One region of the Vibrio alfacsensis genome, then DNA from elsewhere that is predicted to be linked to it. Evidence: predicted binding sites of a transcription regulator. Region 1 holds the regulator's gene; each other region holds the start of a gene.
The links. Region 1 encodes PurR, which represses purine synthesis genes. Its sites were predicted from a motif close to TNANGNAAACGTTTNCNTNA; they were not measured.
Positions count from the first base shown of each region.

Region 1 (3,886 bases):
CATTTCAGGAGCAAAAAATGCAAGAAGTGAAAGCTTTTAACGAAAAACGCGCCGAAATTTACTGGTGGTTTTCTAGCCTATTCGCTAAAGAACTTACCGAAAAAGACCTAGAGAGCTACCACAGTGTTGAAATCCGAAGTTTTTTAGCTGGCCTAGGTGAAAACGAATCCCTAAAGACATCAGTCGATGCATTGGTCGATGCACTCAACCGACTTCAAGATCGTGAAGACGCTCAACTCGAACTTGCCGCAGACTTTTGTGAGCTATTTCTGAAAACAGAAAAACACGGAGCACTTCCATACGCTTCCATGTACATCGGTGAGTCGGGTCTTCTAAACGATAAGCCAGCAGAAGAAATGGAAAAACTCATGGCGGACTTTGGTGTTCAGGTCGATGAAAACCTGAAAGAACCAGCCGATCACCTTGCTGTAGAGCTCGACTTCTTAGGCAACATGATCATTCGCTCTAACGAACTCGAGCAAGAAAAACATATGGAAGAAGCATTCGTGGCACAAAACGACTTCATCCAAAAGCAACTGCTTACTTGGTTACCTATGTTTGCAGCAAAATGTAAGCAATTCGATGAGTTTGGCTTCTACGTTAGTGTTGCTCAAATGCTGATCGCTTTCTGTAAACTGGACAGCGACTACCTTCTTGGTGAATAATTGCGGGCTATTTTAGGGGGACTCGTCATACAGCCCCCTTATTTTATTCGTTTGTTTCTCACTGGTTCAGAGAAGTACAGTGAATTTAGCCGTTAAAATGTGACATAAAAAGCACAAAACCATCGCTGAATATGTTGCCAGCCTGCTCACATAGGTCTAAAATGTGAGCGCAAACGATTAAATATGATTTATATGTAAACCGCTGAAATATAGCGGTTTTTGTGTTTTATTACTCTGCTTGCTGAGCCATTCCTTGTATCACTAATCAAGGAATATATTTCTCAGCAACCAATGTCGCTACAAATCTTTTTATACCGATTTCGGAACAACCACTGCCGAACCTATCAGCGTTGCTTTTTCGTAACTGCTCAGTTTGCGCAAGACACTAAGCGCATGGTTGTCTTCACTACGGTATTCAGTAACTCGATACAGGACATCATTTATGGCCACAATTAAAGACGTTGCTCGCTTAGCCGGCGTTTCAACCACCACAGTGTCGCACGTAATTAACAAAACTCGTTTTGTTGCTGAGACCACTCAAGAAAAAGTAATGAAAGCGGTTGATGAGCTCAATTACGCGCCTAGTGCTGTTGCTCGCAGCTTAAAGTGTAACTCAACGCGCACTATCGGTATGTTGGTTACTCAGTCAACGAACCTTTTCTTCTCTGAAGTGATCGATGGCGTAGAAAGCTACTGTTACCGTCAAGGCTATACATTGATCCTGTGTAATACTGGTGGTATTTACGAGAAACAACGTGACTATATTCGCATGCTTGCAGAAAAGCGTGTCGATGGCATTTTAGTGATGTGTTCTGACCTAACGGAAGAACTACAAGAGATGCTAGACCGCCACGCAGACATCCCTAAAGTCGTGATGGACTGGGGCCCTGAAAGCTCAAAAGCAGATAAGATCATTGATAACTCGGAAGAAGGTGGCTATTTAGCGACTAAATATCTAATTGATAATGGTCATAGCGAAATTGCATGTTTAAGTGGTCATTTCGATAAAGCAGCATGTAAAGAGCGAATTGCTGGCTTTAGACGTGCAATGGCAGAAGCAAACCTTACCGTTAAAGAAGACTGGATTCTTGAGGGTAACTTTGAATGTGATACTGCCGTTCTTGCTGCAGATAACATTACTGCAATGGAAAAACGCCCGACTGCAGTATTCTGTTTTAATGACACCATGGCACTAGGCTTGATGAGCCGTCTGCAACAAAATGGCATCAAGATCCCTGAAGACATTTCTGTGATCGGTTACGACAACATCGAACTTGCTGAATACTTCTCTCCACCGCTAACGACGATTCACCAACCAAAACGTCGTGTAGGTAAAAACGCATTCGAGATCTTACTTGAACGTATTAAAGATAAAGAGCACGACAAACGTATTTTTGAAATGCAGCCAGAGATTGTAATACGTAGCACAGTAAGCAAGCTCAACTAATCAATAATGCAGCTAAGTAATAAGAACTAAGCAATAATGACCGATTTGAAGCGCTCCTTTTAAGGGGCGTTTTTTATGTTCTGAATCCACCCTTTCGTCCTATTTTCTAATCATATTGGATTGGATTTAGGCAAGTAACATTGCCATAGGTGAAGCGATGAGCAATTGACTAATTTCGGGGTAGACAGCCCAGAGCACTTCGCTATAACATACTGTTTTAATTCAATGTATTTGAATTCGTATTTATGGTGTTGATAGGCATATCTAACCAAGAGATATGAAATAACACTCATTAAATACCCCTTTTTAATTGAACTAATGTCACACTTCCATATTCAGGATGTGATGTTAATTCAATGAAAGCAGTATTCTGATACCGTCACGCACAGGGCAAACCATTCGAAAGAGTGGGACGCAAAGCTTCCGGCCTTAACTATTTGTTTTTGAAGACCGTTATTTTTTAAAAACGGCTGTTTTTTTGAAGACTGCTATTTTTGAAGACTATCGTTTTTAAAGACTGTTTTCGATGATGGTTATTTTCAATCATCGTCGTATCAGTAGAAGGTAGCGGGGTTACCGATGGCAAATATGCATTTAACGAGTTTACCCTTTAATGACATTATAACTGCATGCATTTGCTATTCTCTCGGACCTGATTTTTGGTGGCGTAATACTAATTACACCGAGATAACTCATCATGGATAAACCGATACTCAAAGACTCTATGAAGCTATTTGAGGCACTTGGTACGATCAAGTCGCGCTCAATGTTTGGTGGCTTCGGACTGTTTGCAGATGACACTATGTTTGCACTAGTTGTAAATCATCAATTGCACATCCGAGCGGATCAGAAAACTTCATCTACTTTCGAGACTCAAGGACTTAGACCTTACGTCTATAAAAAACGTGGCTTCCCAGTGGTAACGAAATACTATGCTATTTCTGACGAGCTATGGGATTCAACCGACAAAATCCTTGATGTTGCAAGGAAGTCTCTAGAAAGCGCCAAGCTTGAAAAAGAACAACAGGCAACAACAAAGCCTAACCGACTAAAAGATTTGCCAAACCTACGTTTAGCGACTGAACGCATGCTTAAAAAAGCAGGCATCGATTCGGTAGAGCAACTAGAGGACAAAGGCGCATTAAATGCGTACAAGGCAATTCAACAAACTCATGCATCTAGTGTAAGTTTGGAATTGCTTTGGGCCCTTGAGGGAGCGATCAATGGTACGCATTGGAGTGTAGTACCACAAGAACGCCGACAAGAACTCATGAATGGCCTTTCCTAATCCGCTTCATAAGATTTAAAACATAGCCGCAGTTTTACACTGCGGTTTTTTTTGAAATTTTTTTTCGCCCAGTTCTGTCTTATTCTTTAACAAGCTAAACGAGATGAATGATATGAATAAGAAACTGATTTTAGGGCTTATCCTACTCGCGGTAATCCTCCTTTTAGGTATCAACTTCGGCCAATACTTAACATTAGAAAATGCGAAAGCGCAGCAGGAAGCGTTGAATACTCTCATTGAGGAAAACTTCTTGCTTGCGGCAACAACCTATTTCTTCACCTATATTGCGATCACGGCGTTTTCAATCCCAGGAGCGGCCGTAGTCACCTTGCTTGGCGCTGCACTGTTTGGCTTTTGGACAAGTTTACTGCTCGTTTCGTTTGCCAGCACCATTGGTGCGACTATCGCTTTTCTCAGCAGCCGATACCTACTGCGTGAGTGGGTTCAAGATAAATTTGGCAATAAACTCAGCGCGATCAATCAAGG
Region 1 is NZ_AP024165.1:2,075,019-2,078,904, forward strand. Features, by position in the region: gene torD (molecular chaperone TorD) at 18-665, shown strand; gene purR (HTH-type transcriptional repressor PurR) at 1,108-2,112, shown strand; cyclic di-GMP riboswitch class I at 2,492-2,573, shown strand; gene VA249_RS09555 (TfoX/Sxy family DNA transformation protein) at 2,810-3,400, shown strand; gene VA249_RS09560 (TVP38/TMEM64 family protein) at 3,513-3,886, shown strand, end outside.

Region 2 (3,886 bases), 1.4 Mb from region 1:
GGTGTCGATGGTTTCCGTCTTGACGTTATCAACCTGATTTCCAAGCAACAAAACTTCCCAAGTGACGATATTGGTGATGGTCGCCGTTTCTACACCGACGGCCCGCGTGTGCACGAATACCTTCAAGAGATCAGTGAAGCCGTGTTCCAAAAGTACGGCAGTGTGACGGTGGGTGAAATGTCTTCCACCACGCTAGAGCATTGTCAGCAATACTCAGCGCAAGATGGCAAAGAGCTATCAATGGTGTTCAATTTCCACCACCTGAAAGTTGATTACCCAAATGGTAATAAGTGGACGAGAGCGCCGTTTGATTTCATCCAACTGAAACAGATCTTCAACCATTGGCAAACCGGCTTAAATGGCAAAGGGTGGGGCGCGCTATTTTGGTGTAACCACGACCAACCACGGGTTGTGAGCCGATTAGGTAACGACGAACAATACCGTGTTGAATCTGCCAAAATGCTCGCGGCATCGGTGCACATGATGCAAGGTACACCTTATGTTTATCAAGGTGAAGAGATCGGAATGACCAACCCAGGTTACACCGAAATCAGCCAATATCGCGATGTTGAAAGTACGAACATGTACGACATCATGGTCAATCGCGATGGCGTATCTCACGACGACATGATGGCGATTTTGGCACAGAAGTCGCGAGACAATTCTCGTACACCAATGCAATGGAACAGCGCGAAACACGCGGGTTTTACTGAGGGTACGCCGTGGTTAGAGGTGGCTCAGAACTATTCTGAGATCAACGCGGAAGCCGCGATTGCCGATTTGAACTCGGTGTTCTACTTCTACAAGCGTCTGATTGAACTGCGTAAACAGGTTCCGGTGATCACTGATGGTCGTTACGAGGACCTGCTGCCTGAGCACAAACGTATTTTTGCTTACGCACGTCAGAACGATAAACAAACGCTGCTATGTATCAACAACTACTACGGTGAAGAAGTGGAGTGCGTATTACCAGATCGTTTTGATATGAGTAAAGCAAAGAACCTGCTTTCCAACTATCAAAATGCGACCAGCTCGATTGCTTCTAATCACCAAGTATTGCGTCCTTACGAAACTCGCATCTTGCTGATTGAAGAGTAAAAATTAAGCTTCCCCTAAAGATTTCGGTCCTAAACAAAAGGCTTTGGAGTGCTCCCCAAAGCCTTTTTGTCTTTAAGTCTTATGAACCGTAGCTTACAGAATAACGATGCGGTTTGTGGTTCATCGCAAGGACAAGGTTTAGCGCAAAGGCACCAAGAACCGACAAGCCGATAACCCACGGAGTGACGAAGAAGAAAGACGCAAACAAGATACAAGCATCTATCGCCATCTGAGATTTGCCTACCGAGATACCAAACTTGTCCTGAATGAATAAACATAGGACGTTGAAGCCGCCCAAACTAGAGCGGTGGCGGAATAGGATCAGCATTCCCAAGCCCATCAAGAGCCCACCAGCTACGGCGCAGTAAATCTCATTGATAGATTCCAGTGAAATCAGTAAATACAGATTATCGGCAAAGACAGAAACCAAAGCACCAGAAATGGCACTGTTAATCGCAAAATGACGGCCAAAACGTTTCCAAGCCAATAAGTAAAAAGGGCAGTTGGCTAAAAAGTACAGCACACCAAAGGTAAAAGGTGTAAATTGACTAATAAGCAGAGCCAATCCAGTTGTGCCCCCAGTTAAGAGGTTGGCGGATTGGAGAAAAAAAACGCCTTGAGCAACCAAAAAGGTCCCCGTAAGAATTGCTATCCAGTCTTCTTTTCTTGAGTGTTTTTCCATCTAATGTGCAGTCATTGGAGATAAATTGGGCATGCATAGTAGTAAAAAGGTGACCTTTTCGGTAGCTAGAGGGTAAAATTTGCGGTAAACCTATGTAATTGTTGTTTTACAGGGTGTAAAGCGCAAAATTGACACTTAATCAAACATGGCGAAGTGCTTGCCATATCGGCATGATATTTTTTACTTGTCATCATGAAAAAACTGCATGAGAAAATGGTAAATTTCTCTTTATGACCTAGATCAAATTCTGTAGAATGCGCGCTATTAGAGTGACGAAAACGTTTGCGTTAGGTCATTATTCAGTTTTTTTGCAACTTTCAGTACTAATCTGAGTCAGGAGATACAGATGCTTAAGCGTGATATGAACATCGCAGATTACGATGCGGAACTGTTCGCAGCTATCCAGGAAGAAACCCTTCGCCAGGAAGAACACATTGAACTTATCGCTTCTGAAAACTACACAAGTCCACGTGTAATGGAAGCGCAAGGTTCACAGCTAACGAATAAATATGCGGAAGGCTACCCAGGCAAGCGTTACTACGGCGGTTGTGAGTACGTAGATAAAGCTGAAGCACTCGCTATCGATCGTGCATGCCAACTGTTCGGTTGTGAGTACGCGAACGTACAGCCTCACTCAGGTTCTCAAGCAAACAGCGCAGTTTACATGGCGCTTTTAAACCCAGGCGATACCGTTCTAGGTATGAGCCTAGCACACGGTGGCCACCTAACTCACGGCTCTCCTGTTAACTTCTCTGGTAAGCACTACAATGTGATTCCTTACGGTATCGACGAAGCCGGTCAAATCAACTACGACGAGATGGAACAATTAGCGCTTGAGCACAAGCCTAAGATGATCATCGGTGGTTTCTCTGCTTACTCGCAAATCGTTGATTGGAAGCGCATGCGTGAAATCGCAGACAAAGTTGATGCTTACCTATTCGTAGACATGGCGCACGTTGCGGGTTTGATCGCTGCAGGTGAGTACCCAACGCCAGTACCACACGCTCACGTAGTTACAACAACTACGCATAAGACACTTGCAGGCCCACGTGGTGGTCTAATCCTGTCGAATGCGGGCGAAGACATGTACAAAAAGCTGAACTCAGCAGTATTCCCTGGTGGTCAAGGTGGCCCTCTAATGCACGTTATCGCTGGTAAAGCAGTAGCGTTTAAAGAAGCAATGGAACCTGAGTTCAAAGCTTACCAAGCTCGCGTAGTGAAAAACGCAAAAGCAATGGTTGGCCAATTCCAAGAGCGTGGCTACAAGATCGTATCTAACGGTACAGAAAACCACCTATTCCTAGTTGACCTAATCGACAAGGATATTACAGGTAAAGATGCAGATGCAGCACTAGGTGCAGCAAACATCACAGTAAACAAGAACTCTGTACCAAACGATCCACGTAGCCCATTCGTAACGTCTGGTATCCGTGTAGGTACACCAGCAATCACTCGTCGTGGCTTCACTGAAGAAGATGCGAAAGAGCTAGCGAACTGGATGTGTGACGTTCTAGATAACATCGGCAACGAGGAAGTTATCGAAGCAACGAAACAGAAAGTTCTGGAGATCTGTAAGCGTCTACCAGTTTACGCGTAACTCTCTTCATAGAGTGAGCCGATTTCGTTGTTGAACATACTCGTTTGCTAGAAGCAAACTCCGTGTGTTCTCCTAGAGCTCGACTCATCTATTTCGAAAGTTCACTCAATTTAAAGGTCCTCATTTGAGGGCCTTTTTGTTTTTCTAGCGTATGGAAATATCAGCTTAGAGTGCACTGAAAGCTGATTCCTGATATCGCCTAGGCTCATTCGGAATGACAGTGTTTTAGACTGTGTCTACTAGCCATGTACAAAAAAGGTTGGCACAGAGCCAACCTTTGGTATTCGTAAATGAACGTGAGCTTATTTCACTTCAATGCCTTGTGCTTGCATGTCGGCATGGTAAGAAGAACGAACAAATGGGCCGCACGCTGCGTGGGTGAAGCCAAGTTCTAGTGCGATCTCTTTTAGCTCATCAAACTCTGCTGGTGGAACGTAGCGCTCTACCGGCAGGTGGTGACGGCTTGGCGCAAGGTACTGACCCAGAGTCAGCATGGTGACACCGTGTGC
Region 2 is NZ_AP024165.1:716,862-720,747, forward strand. Features, by position in the region: gene treC (alpha,alpha-phosphotrehalase) at 1-1,098, shown strand, start outside; gene VA249_RS03295 (YitT family protein) at 1,178-1,780, opposite strand; gene glyA (serine hydroxymethyltransferase) at 2,127-3,377, shown strand; gene lipA (lipoyl synthase) at 3,680-3,886, opposite strand, start outside.
Region 2: the regulator PurR is predicted to act here: its motif matches at 2,051-2,070, upstream of glyA (serine hydroxymethyltransferase).

Region 3 (3,886 bases), 510 kb from region 1:
AACAAAGGAACGAAATTATGAGTAAATCAAAAGGAAAGCTACCCGACCATCGCCATCGGAGTCAGAATAAACAGATGGTTAGCACAGCTCATTCGGTCATGCATAACCTTAATCGGTTGCCCAAACTGCAAACACTTGTTTCCATCGAGTAAAAACTCATCCTGCCCTACGTATGCACATAGACTTGATGAATCTCCTGCCTCAAGAACGATAAAAACACCATCTGAGTATTGATTGTTTAAGAAAACCATATCGCCCTCTTCTGGTTCGTGGCCACAAGATTGAGCATCGAAAAACCAGCTCTTTGGTTGTACCGGTTTATGGAAGCGCTTGGCGGCAACACAATAAAGTGTCAGCTCAGCTTGGCGATATTCATTGATGTCCAAGCAGCGTATTCTTTCGCTATAGGTTTGAAATGCGCTGGCATCATCAACGGTAAATTCATTATGTGAGAAAGCACAGTTGACCAACAACTTACGGCTAAGGTTGGTTTGGAAGAGCATATCCTCTCCCAAATCCAGCATTAGATAAGTGCTTTGCTCATCAAAATACCAATTCCATTTGTCGCTGGGTTTAAGCATGATTCCGTTCTCTTTTGATTCATTTGATCAGTAGTAAGAGGTAAGACGCTTAATTACCTTCTCATAATTTCAAATTTTACAAATGAACGGCCAAAAAAAAAGAGGAAACCATATCCTCTTTTTTAGTAACAAGCGTCGAATTCTCAACGAGTTAATAGCATGTATTATAGATTCTTAACGATATCACGTACTAAGCCAGGACCATGATAGATGAAGCCTGTATAAACTTGCACCAATTGCGCACCTGCCATCATTTTCTCTTTAGCGGCTACGTAAGAGTCAATGCCACCTACCCCAATGATCGGAAGTTTATCGCCTAGTTGCTCATGAAGCTTACGAACAACTTCTGTCGAACGTAATTGAACAGGACGGCCACTCAAACCACCCGCTTCATTCGCGTGCTTCATACCTTCAACAATTGTTCGATCGAGCGTTGTATTAGTTGCAATAACACCATCGATGTTGTTCTTCACTAATGAGTCACAAATTTGAACAATTTCATCATCAGTTAAATCTGGCGCAATCTTAAGAGCCAGTGGTACATACTTACCATGTATTTCTGCAAGTTCTGACTGTTTTGCTTTTAGTTCAGAGAGCAATTCATCAAGCGCCGCACCGTATTGAAGAGAGCGAAGTCCCGGAGTATTTGGAGACGAAATGTTCACCGCAATGTAGCCTGCGTATTCGTACACTTTCTCCATACAAATCAGGTAGTCTTCTGCACCTTTCTCGATTGGTGTGTCTTTATTCTTACCAATGTTGATCCCGAGAACGCAATTAAATTTCGCTTTCTTTACGTTTTCAACAAGATGATCGACACCTTCGTTATTGAAGCCCATTCGATTGATAATACCCTCAGCTTCAAGAAGACGGAACAATCTTGGTTTGTCATTACCTGGCTGAGGTCGAGGTGTTACTGTACCGACCTCGATAAAACCAAAGCCCATGGCATCAAAAGCTTCTATACATTCGCCATTTTTGTCCAAACCCGCAGCTAAACCAACAGGATTACGGAAAGTAAGTCCCATACATTCTACTGGACGATTTGGTAATTGTTGGCGATAGAATAAATCAAGTGGTGTGCCGTTAAAGCGCTGGAAGTTTTGAATTGCAAGATCATGTGCCTTTTCGGCATCAAGTTGGAAAAAGCCAGTTCTGGCTAGACGGTAGAGCATTGTGCCTCCGAAAGAAAAAAGCCCCGTGTAAACGGGACAATATTATTTACCCTTTTCCAAAGTAATTCAATGAAAATGATTGAATTCTGCAAAATAACATATAAACCCAGTGTTTTTTCTGCAAAATCATGAGGTTATTTTCACTTCTCCAATGCATTTTTGCTATTTATCTTTATTTAGCAAACGATTTCTTCCATAAAAATGTGCTACATTGAGTGACGACGTAACGGATCGCTTTGGTACAAGCCATCCGTTATAAGCAATTGGTTATAAACGATTGATTATAAATAATCTATTTGGTCATAAAAAAGGCCCCAATAATTGGTGTCCAACTATTGGGGGCCAGTTCAAAACTAGGCTTCTATCTATTTACGTTCAATTCTATACATTAAAGGTTACACATATAGATTGATAATGATGCAACACTAGGAAGACAAATCACTAGATGAGCAGTTGAGGTTTAAAAGCACCAACTCACGTAACGCAACTGAGAATTTGGCAAACTCGTGTACAGAACCAACTTTAAACTCATTAAGTATGCTCTCCCAACGTTGCAAAGAAGACTCATTACTTAACATCCAATCTTCAAGTGCTTGCATCACATCTAACTCTTCAACTGTACAGCCACAGCTCAATACTTGTGCCGTCAACTGACGTTGTTGCCAATCAAGATCTTCCCTAAATGCTGCTCGTGCTAATGCTTGCCAGTTGTTATCGACAGCTTGACCGTTGATCTGTTTTAAGAACCAGTGCAAAGATAAGCGATCGCCCAAGTTGAAATATAGCTTCGATGCTTGCTCAACCGTTTTTCCTGTCTCGCTTGCAACCGCTGAAATATCAAGTGCAGATTGGAGGCTTGAAAGACGAGCAACATGGTGCGCTAATCTCTCTTCTACCCCATTATCAATCCATTTTTGAGCCAATTCATTGTGTTCTTTAACTTCTGATTCAACGAGCATCTGATCAAGTGTTTTAGTAATCACATGCACATCCTTTTTGTACATGTCGATTAACTCACTGACTCGACTTTTCGCGCTACGATTGCGTAACAACCAACGAGAAATTCGACGCAATGCACGACGAACATAAAACATGATTTCATATTGGGCCTGTGCTGTCGCAATATTATCTAGTGCTCGCGTTTGTTGAAGAATCTCCGCAAGCTCAAAGATTTCACGGCTTGCACTATAAGCATTTGCTATATCTACAACCGATGCCCCTGTCTCTTCTTGCAATCGAGTGACAAAGTTGCAGCCCATTTCATTCACCATCTGATTCGCAAGCGCAGTAGCAATTATTTCTGCACGAAGTGGATGTTGATTCATCTGTTGCTTATAGTTACGGCGTAACTCACTTGGGAAGTACTCAACCAGTTGTTTAGCATGGAAATCGTCATTTGCTATTTCATCAACGGCCAATTGCTCTTTGAGGACCATTTTTCCATAGGCAACGAGAACAGATAGTTCAGGTCTTGTTAAACCTACGCCCTGTTTTTCTCGTTCTATTAGTGTTTCATCATCAGGAATGTACTCTAACCCGCGATCCAAATACCCGGCTTTTTCCATAGTATGAATAAAGCGCATTTGCTCTTTGACGATGCCTACACCTTGTTGTTCAGTCACGGAAATAGATTCAGATTGTCGATATGCGTCATCCAATACGATTTCGCCGACTTCGTCCTCCATAGATTCTAGAATTTGATTACGCTGCTTAACGGTAAGATCGCCGTTTGAAACTAGACCATTCAAAAAGATCTTAATGTTAACTTCGTTATCCGAACAGTCTACGCCACCTACGTTATCAACAAAGTCCGTGTTTACTCGTCCCCCTGTCTTCGCGTATTCAATACGACCCAACTGTGTCATGCCCAAGTTACCGCCTTCACCGACGACTTTGGCCCTTAAGTCGCGCCCATCAATACGCAGCACGTCATTCGCACGATCACCAACGTCTGTATGCGTTTCACTAGACGCTTTAACATAGGTGCCGATACCACCATTCCAAAGCAGATCCACTTCCATTTGTAAGATCATCTTAATGAGATCATTGGGCGCTAAAGACGCTTTTTTAGTCCCCAACATTTTTTGGATTTCAGGTGTTAACTGGATTGACTTAGAACGTCTGGAGAAA
Region 3 is NZ_AP024165.1:1,560,642-1,564,527, forward strand. Features, by position in the region: gene VA249_RS07565 (cell division protein ZapC) at 39-581, opposite strand; gene pyrD (quinone-dependent dihydroorotate dehydrogenase) at 746-1,756, opposite strand; gene VA249_RS07575 (NAD-glutamate dehydrogenase) at 2,182-3,886, opposite strand, start outside.
Region 3: the regulator PurR is predicted to act here: its motif matches at 1,932-1,951, upstream of pyrD (quinone-dependent dihydroorotate dehydrogenase).

Region 4 (3,886 bases), 740 kb from region 1:
GATGATGGTTGAACTCGAACCTGAAATATCTAAACCAAACCACTCGGCTAGACGATCACCAAACTGAGCACCACCACCCGCGATGTAAGCCGCACACAATGAGTAAAACAAGAAAAGCATCGCAAAGCTCGCTACCCACTTACCTTTTTGACCTAAAATTTGTTTGGCGAGAGTGTGAAGCGTTGCACTACTGTCAGCATACTGATGAAGTTCCAGCATAAGCAATGCAGTAAAAGCCATCAATGCCCATAAACCTAGCATGATGGCCAAGGAAGTAGAAAAACCAATGCCTGCAGAAGCAAGAGGAAGTGCTAGCATACCAGCACCAATCGTAGTCCCTGCAATGATTAGGGTACTACCAAATACTTTAGATCGACTCATTGTATAATTATCTTTACGGCTTAATAAGATTCATCAGCATCAAATCGGGTAAAAACCCATGTCATTAGACGCCAAAATTGGTATGAAATCGATTCTGTAGGATCTTTATGATAACGTCAAGTAAAGTGTAAGGATAATAAACCACAACTGTATATTATAATTTACACCAAGGCTATGTAGATATTTCAGCCAATATCTGGGCGCATTCTTGCTCATTCATAAACTTCGGAACTGGATAGTTCCAATGCGCTTCTTTTAGGATAAGTCGCACAAGCTCTTGCGTATCTGAAGTCTGGACCTTATCTGTCACTTGCTCAATTCCGATAACCTGATACAAGTTCTCAATTCTATCGATAAATGCTTGTGCGCTTGGAATCTCTTCACTTTCCCCCACCTCTAACGCTTCACTTAGTGCAGACAATTGAGGCTCTATTTCAGACAAAGAAAAACGAAGTACTGGCAGCAGAGCCAAACCATTTGCCATACCATGAGGTAAGCCATATTTCGCACCCAAGTTGTGCGAAAATGCATGCACGTAGCCCAAACTTGCTTTGGTAAACGCCAGTCCCGCGTAATACGACGCCATCGCCATCTTGTGCCTCGCGTTAACGTCACTGCCCTTTTCAACTGCGCGCGGCAAATATTCGAAGATAAGCTTCATCGCCGCGACTGAGTAGGCTTTCGTTTCTTGCGTTGCATTACGAGAGATATATGCCTCTAACGCATGGGTAAGCGCATCAATGCCGGTGTCAGCCGTTATTTTTGGCGGTAAGCCAAGCAACAAGTTCGCATCTAGAGCAGCCATAAGCGGAACCAACTTAGGATCCATCAATGGTGTTTTTTTGTGTGTATTGGGTTCAGAAACAACCGCCGCGATGGTCACCTCTGATCCGGTCCCGGATGTCGTCGGTATAACAAATAAAGGTGCGGGCGTTCGCCAAACGCGGAACAACCCCGCTAGCCGTTTTATTGGGCGTCGATTGGTCACTCTTGCTCCGATGACTTTGGCACAATCCATTGCTGAGCCGCCACCTAGCGCTAAGATCGCATCACACTGTGACCGATAATATACATCTAAACCATCTTCTACTTGTTCATAAGTCGGATCGGGCTTCACTTCTGAATACAAGACCACCTCTAAGCCTTGCGATTGTGCGCTTTGTGAAATTTGATTCGCCATGCCTATTTGCGCTAACCCCTCATCGGTCACCAAAAGCAACTTTTTGAAGCCAAGTTCCGCTATCGCTTCGATGAGTTCATAAGCACTGCCTGCTCCAGAAAACAGCGTAGGCCTAGGCATAGGAAGAATGTGCGCAGCCACTTTTAGTCCATTAGTGTAACCACGATAGAGCAGATGTTTCAGCATACCCATTCCTTTTCCGTATCTGAATCGATTTGAAAGATCGTTAAGCCTTGTTATTTTAGACGCTTTTTCAATCACTTCGATGCGTTAACATCACAGAATATGGAATGAGTGTAAAAACACGATTCGAAACATAAAAAAGGGGCAGTGCTTAACACTACCCCTACTATTTAACCTCAACTCATCAACTTGATTAGTGTGCGATATCCAATTGGTTGTCTTTTACGCCGTTGATACGGAACCAACCTGCAATGCTGAATCGCTCAGCGTTTGTCGGCAACACTTCATGTGGGAATTGTTCCGATAAGAACACGAACAGACGACCTGATCGCGGAGGAATCGTCGCGATTTTATTGTCATTCAAATCGTACACCACCAACTCACCAGCATCTTCTTCGCTCCACGATTCGTTCATGTAGAACACTGTGGTTAGACGGCGGTTTTCATTGCCTTTAAAACAATCAAGGTGTTTTTGGTAGAAGTCACCTTTCTCATATTTCGCAAAGTGTGCTTCATACTCAAACAAACCCAGGAAGAAATGGCGGTTTGCTTCTAAGCGAATCGCTTCCATTTTGTCTAAGAAAGACGTGACGGGCTCACCCATATCACGCTTTAGCCACTGAATTTTATCACTGCGGATTGTTTCAATACGCGTTACATCATCATTGCGGCCAATACGTGCGTTCTTCCAATTTTCGGGAATACAGTCACGTAGCTCTATCACTTCCTGCTGTGAAAGAAAATCATCCCAAATGTAATATCCGTCCGTTGCTAACGCATCGATCAGTTTGTTCATTCTCATTATCACTTGTTTATTTTGGGAGCTTCTATATAGAAAATGCGTGCTACAACGACAAATGGCATTTTTAATCGAAACGACAACCGTTTGGTCAACCAAAGTTTTTCATGTAAAAAAGCCGCTCAGAAGAGCGGCTTAATAGACTTCAATGACTGCGTTTCACTTATCGCATTTAAGTCAGTTATCGCGTTTGAAGCGCAATAGAACGAGGTCGGATTGGACGAATTCTTTGAATAACTGGACGTTGTTTTTTCTTAAGCTGGATATGACACATCTCCAACACTAAACCAAATGCCATCGCGAAATACACGTAACCTTTGTTGATGTGAATAGCGAAGCCTTCTGCCATCAACAGACCACCAAGCAATACTAGAAACAGTAGAGCAAGGGTCTTAAAGCCCGGGTAACGCGTCACTAGGTTGTTGATTTTTTCTGCCGTTAACACCATTACAATCGCCGATGAGATGATCGCCGCTACCATGATGGGTACTTCGCTCGTTAAACCAACCGCAGTAATCACCGAGTCCATCGAAAACACCGCATCAACCGCTACGATCTGCAGTAGAACCACTGCCAAGCCAGTACGGACGTGGGTCGAGTGACCGTGTTCAGTGTGTGTTAACCAACTCCACAACTCTTTCAAGCTTTTCGCCAGTAGGAACGCACCACCTGCAATCATAATCAAATCACGACCAGTAAACGCATGAGCGCCAAAGCTGATTAATGGCTGAGTAAGTTGCATGATCCAAGAGATCGAGAACACCAAAACAATGCGCGCTATCACCGCAAGGCCAATACCTAGGTTGCGGGCAAGTTTACGCTGTTGCAGTGGTAATCGTTCACACAGAACGGAGATGAATACGACGTTATCAACGCCTAAGACAACTTCAAGAGCAAACAAGGTCGCGAAGATAGCCCACGCTTCTGGTTGCATGAAAAGCTCTAACATGAGTACGCCTCCGATGATTGGAAGCCATACAGTGAATTGTTCAGTCGACTAAAGGGGTCGTCCATTAAGTTTATTTAAACCTCTGTTACTTAAGAAATGCGAGTAAATCATCTCCCACGCTTGGGCGCAATCCCTTATTTTGACCGGCTTTTGTTCCCAATAATTCGTCCTCTAAAGGATATTGCCACTACCGCCCTCATCAAGGGCCGAGTTGAGCCAAACTATTGCATAGAGCACGAATGGAAGCGCCTATTTTTTCGTGCTTCAGTAATCGTAAAAAAATGTTTCATAATAATATTTTGATATACTGAGAAAAATAACCCGAATTAGCCTGTCGAATGGACTATTTAACACTCTCACGCATTAGCCTTAAGCACCTAACCGTTTTGCACAT
Region 4 is NZ_AP024165.1:1,332,363-1,336,248, reverse strand. Features, by position in the region: gene VA249_RS06540 (aromatic amino acid transport family protein) at 1-381, opposite strand, end outside; gene VA249_RS06535 (iron-containing alcohol dehydrogenase) at 554-1,747, opposite strand; gene VA249_RS06530 (2OG-Fe(II) oxygenase) at 1,938-2,540, opposite strand; gene VA249_RS06525 (TerC family protein) at 2,725-3,492, opposite strand; gene VA249_RS06520 (LysR family transcriptional regulator) at 3,831-3,886, shown strand, end outside.
Region 4: the regulator PurR is predicted to act here: its motif matches at 2,618-2,637, upstream of VA249_RS06530 (2OG-Fe(II) oxygenase).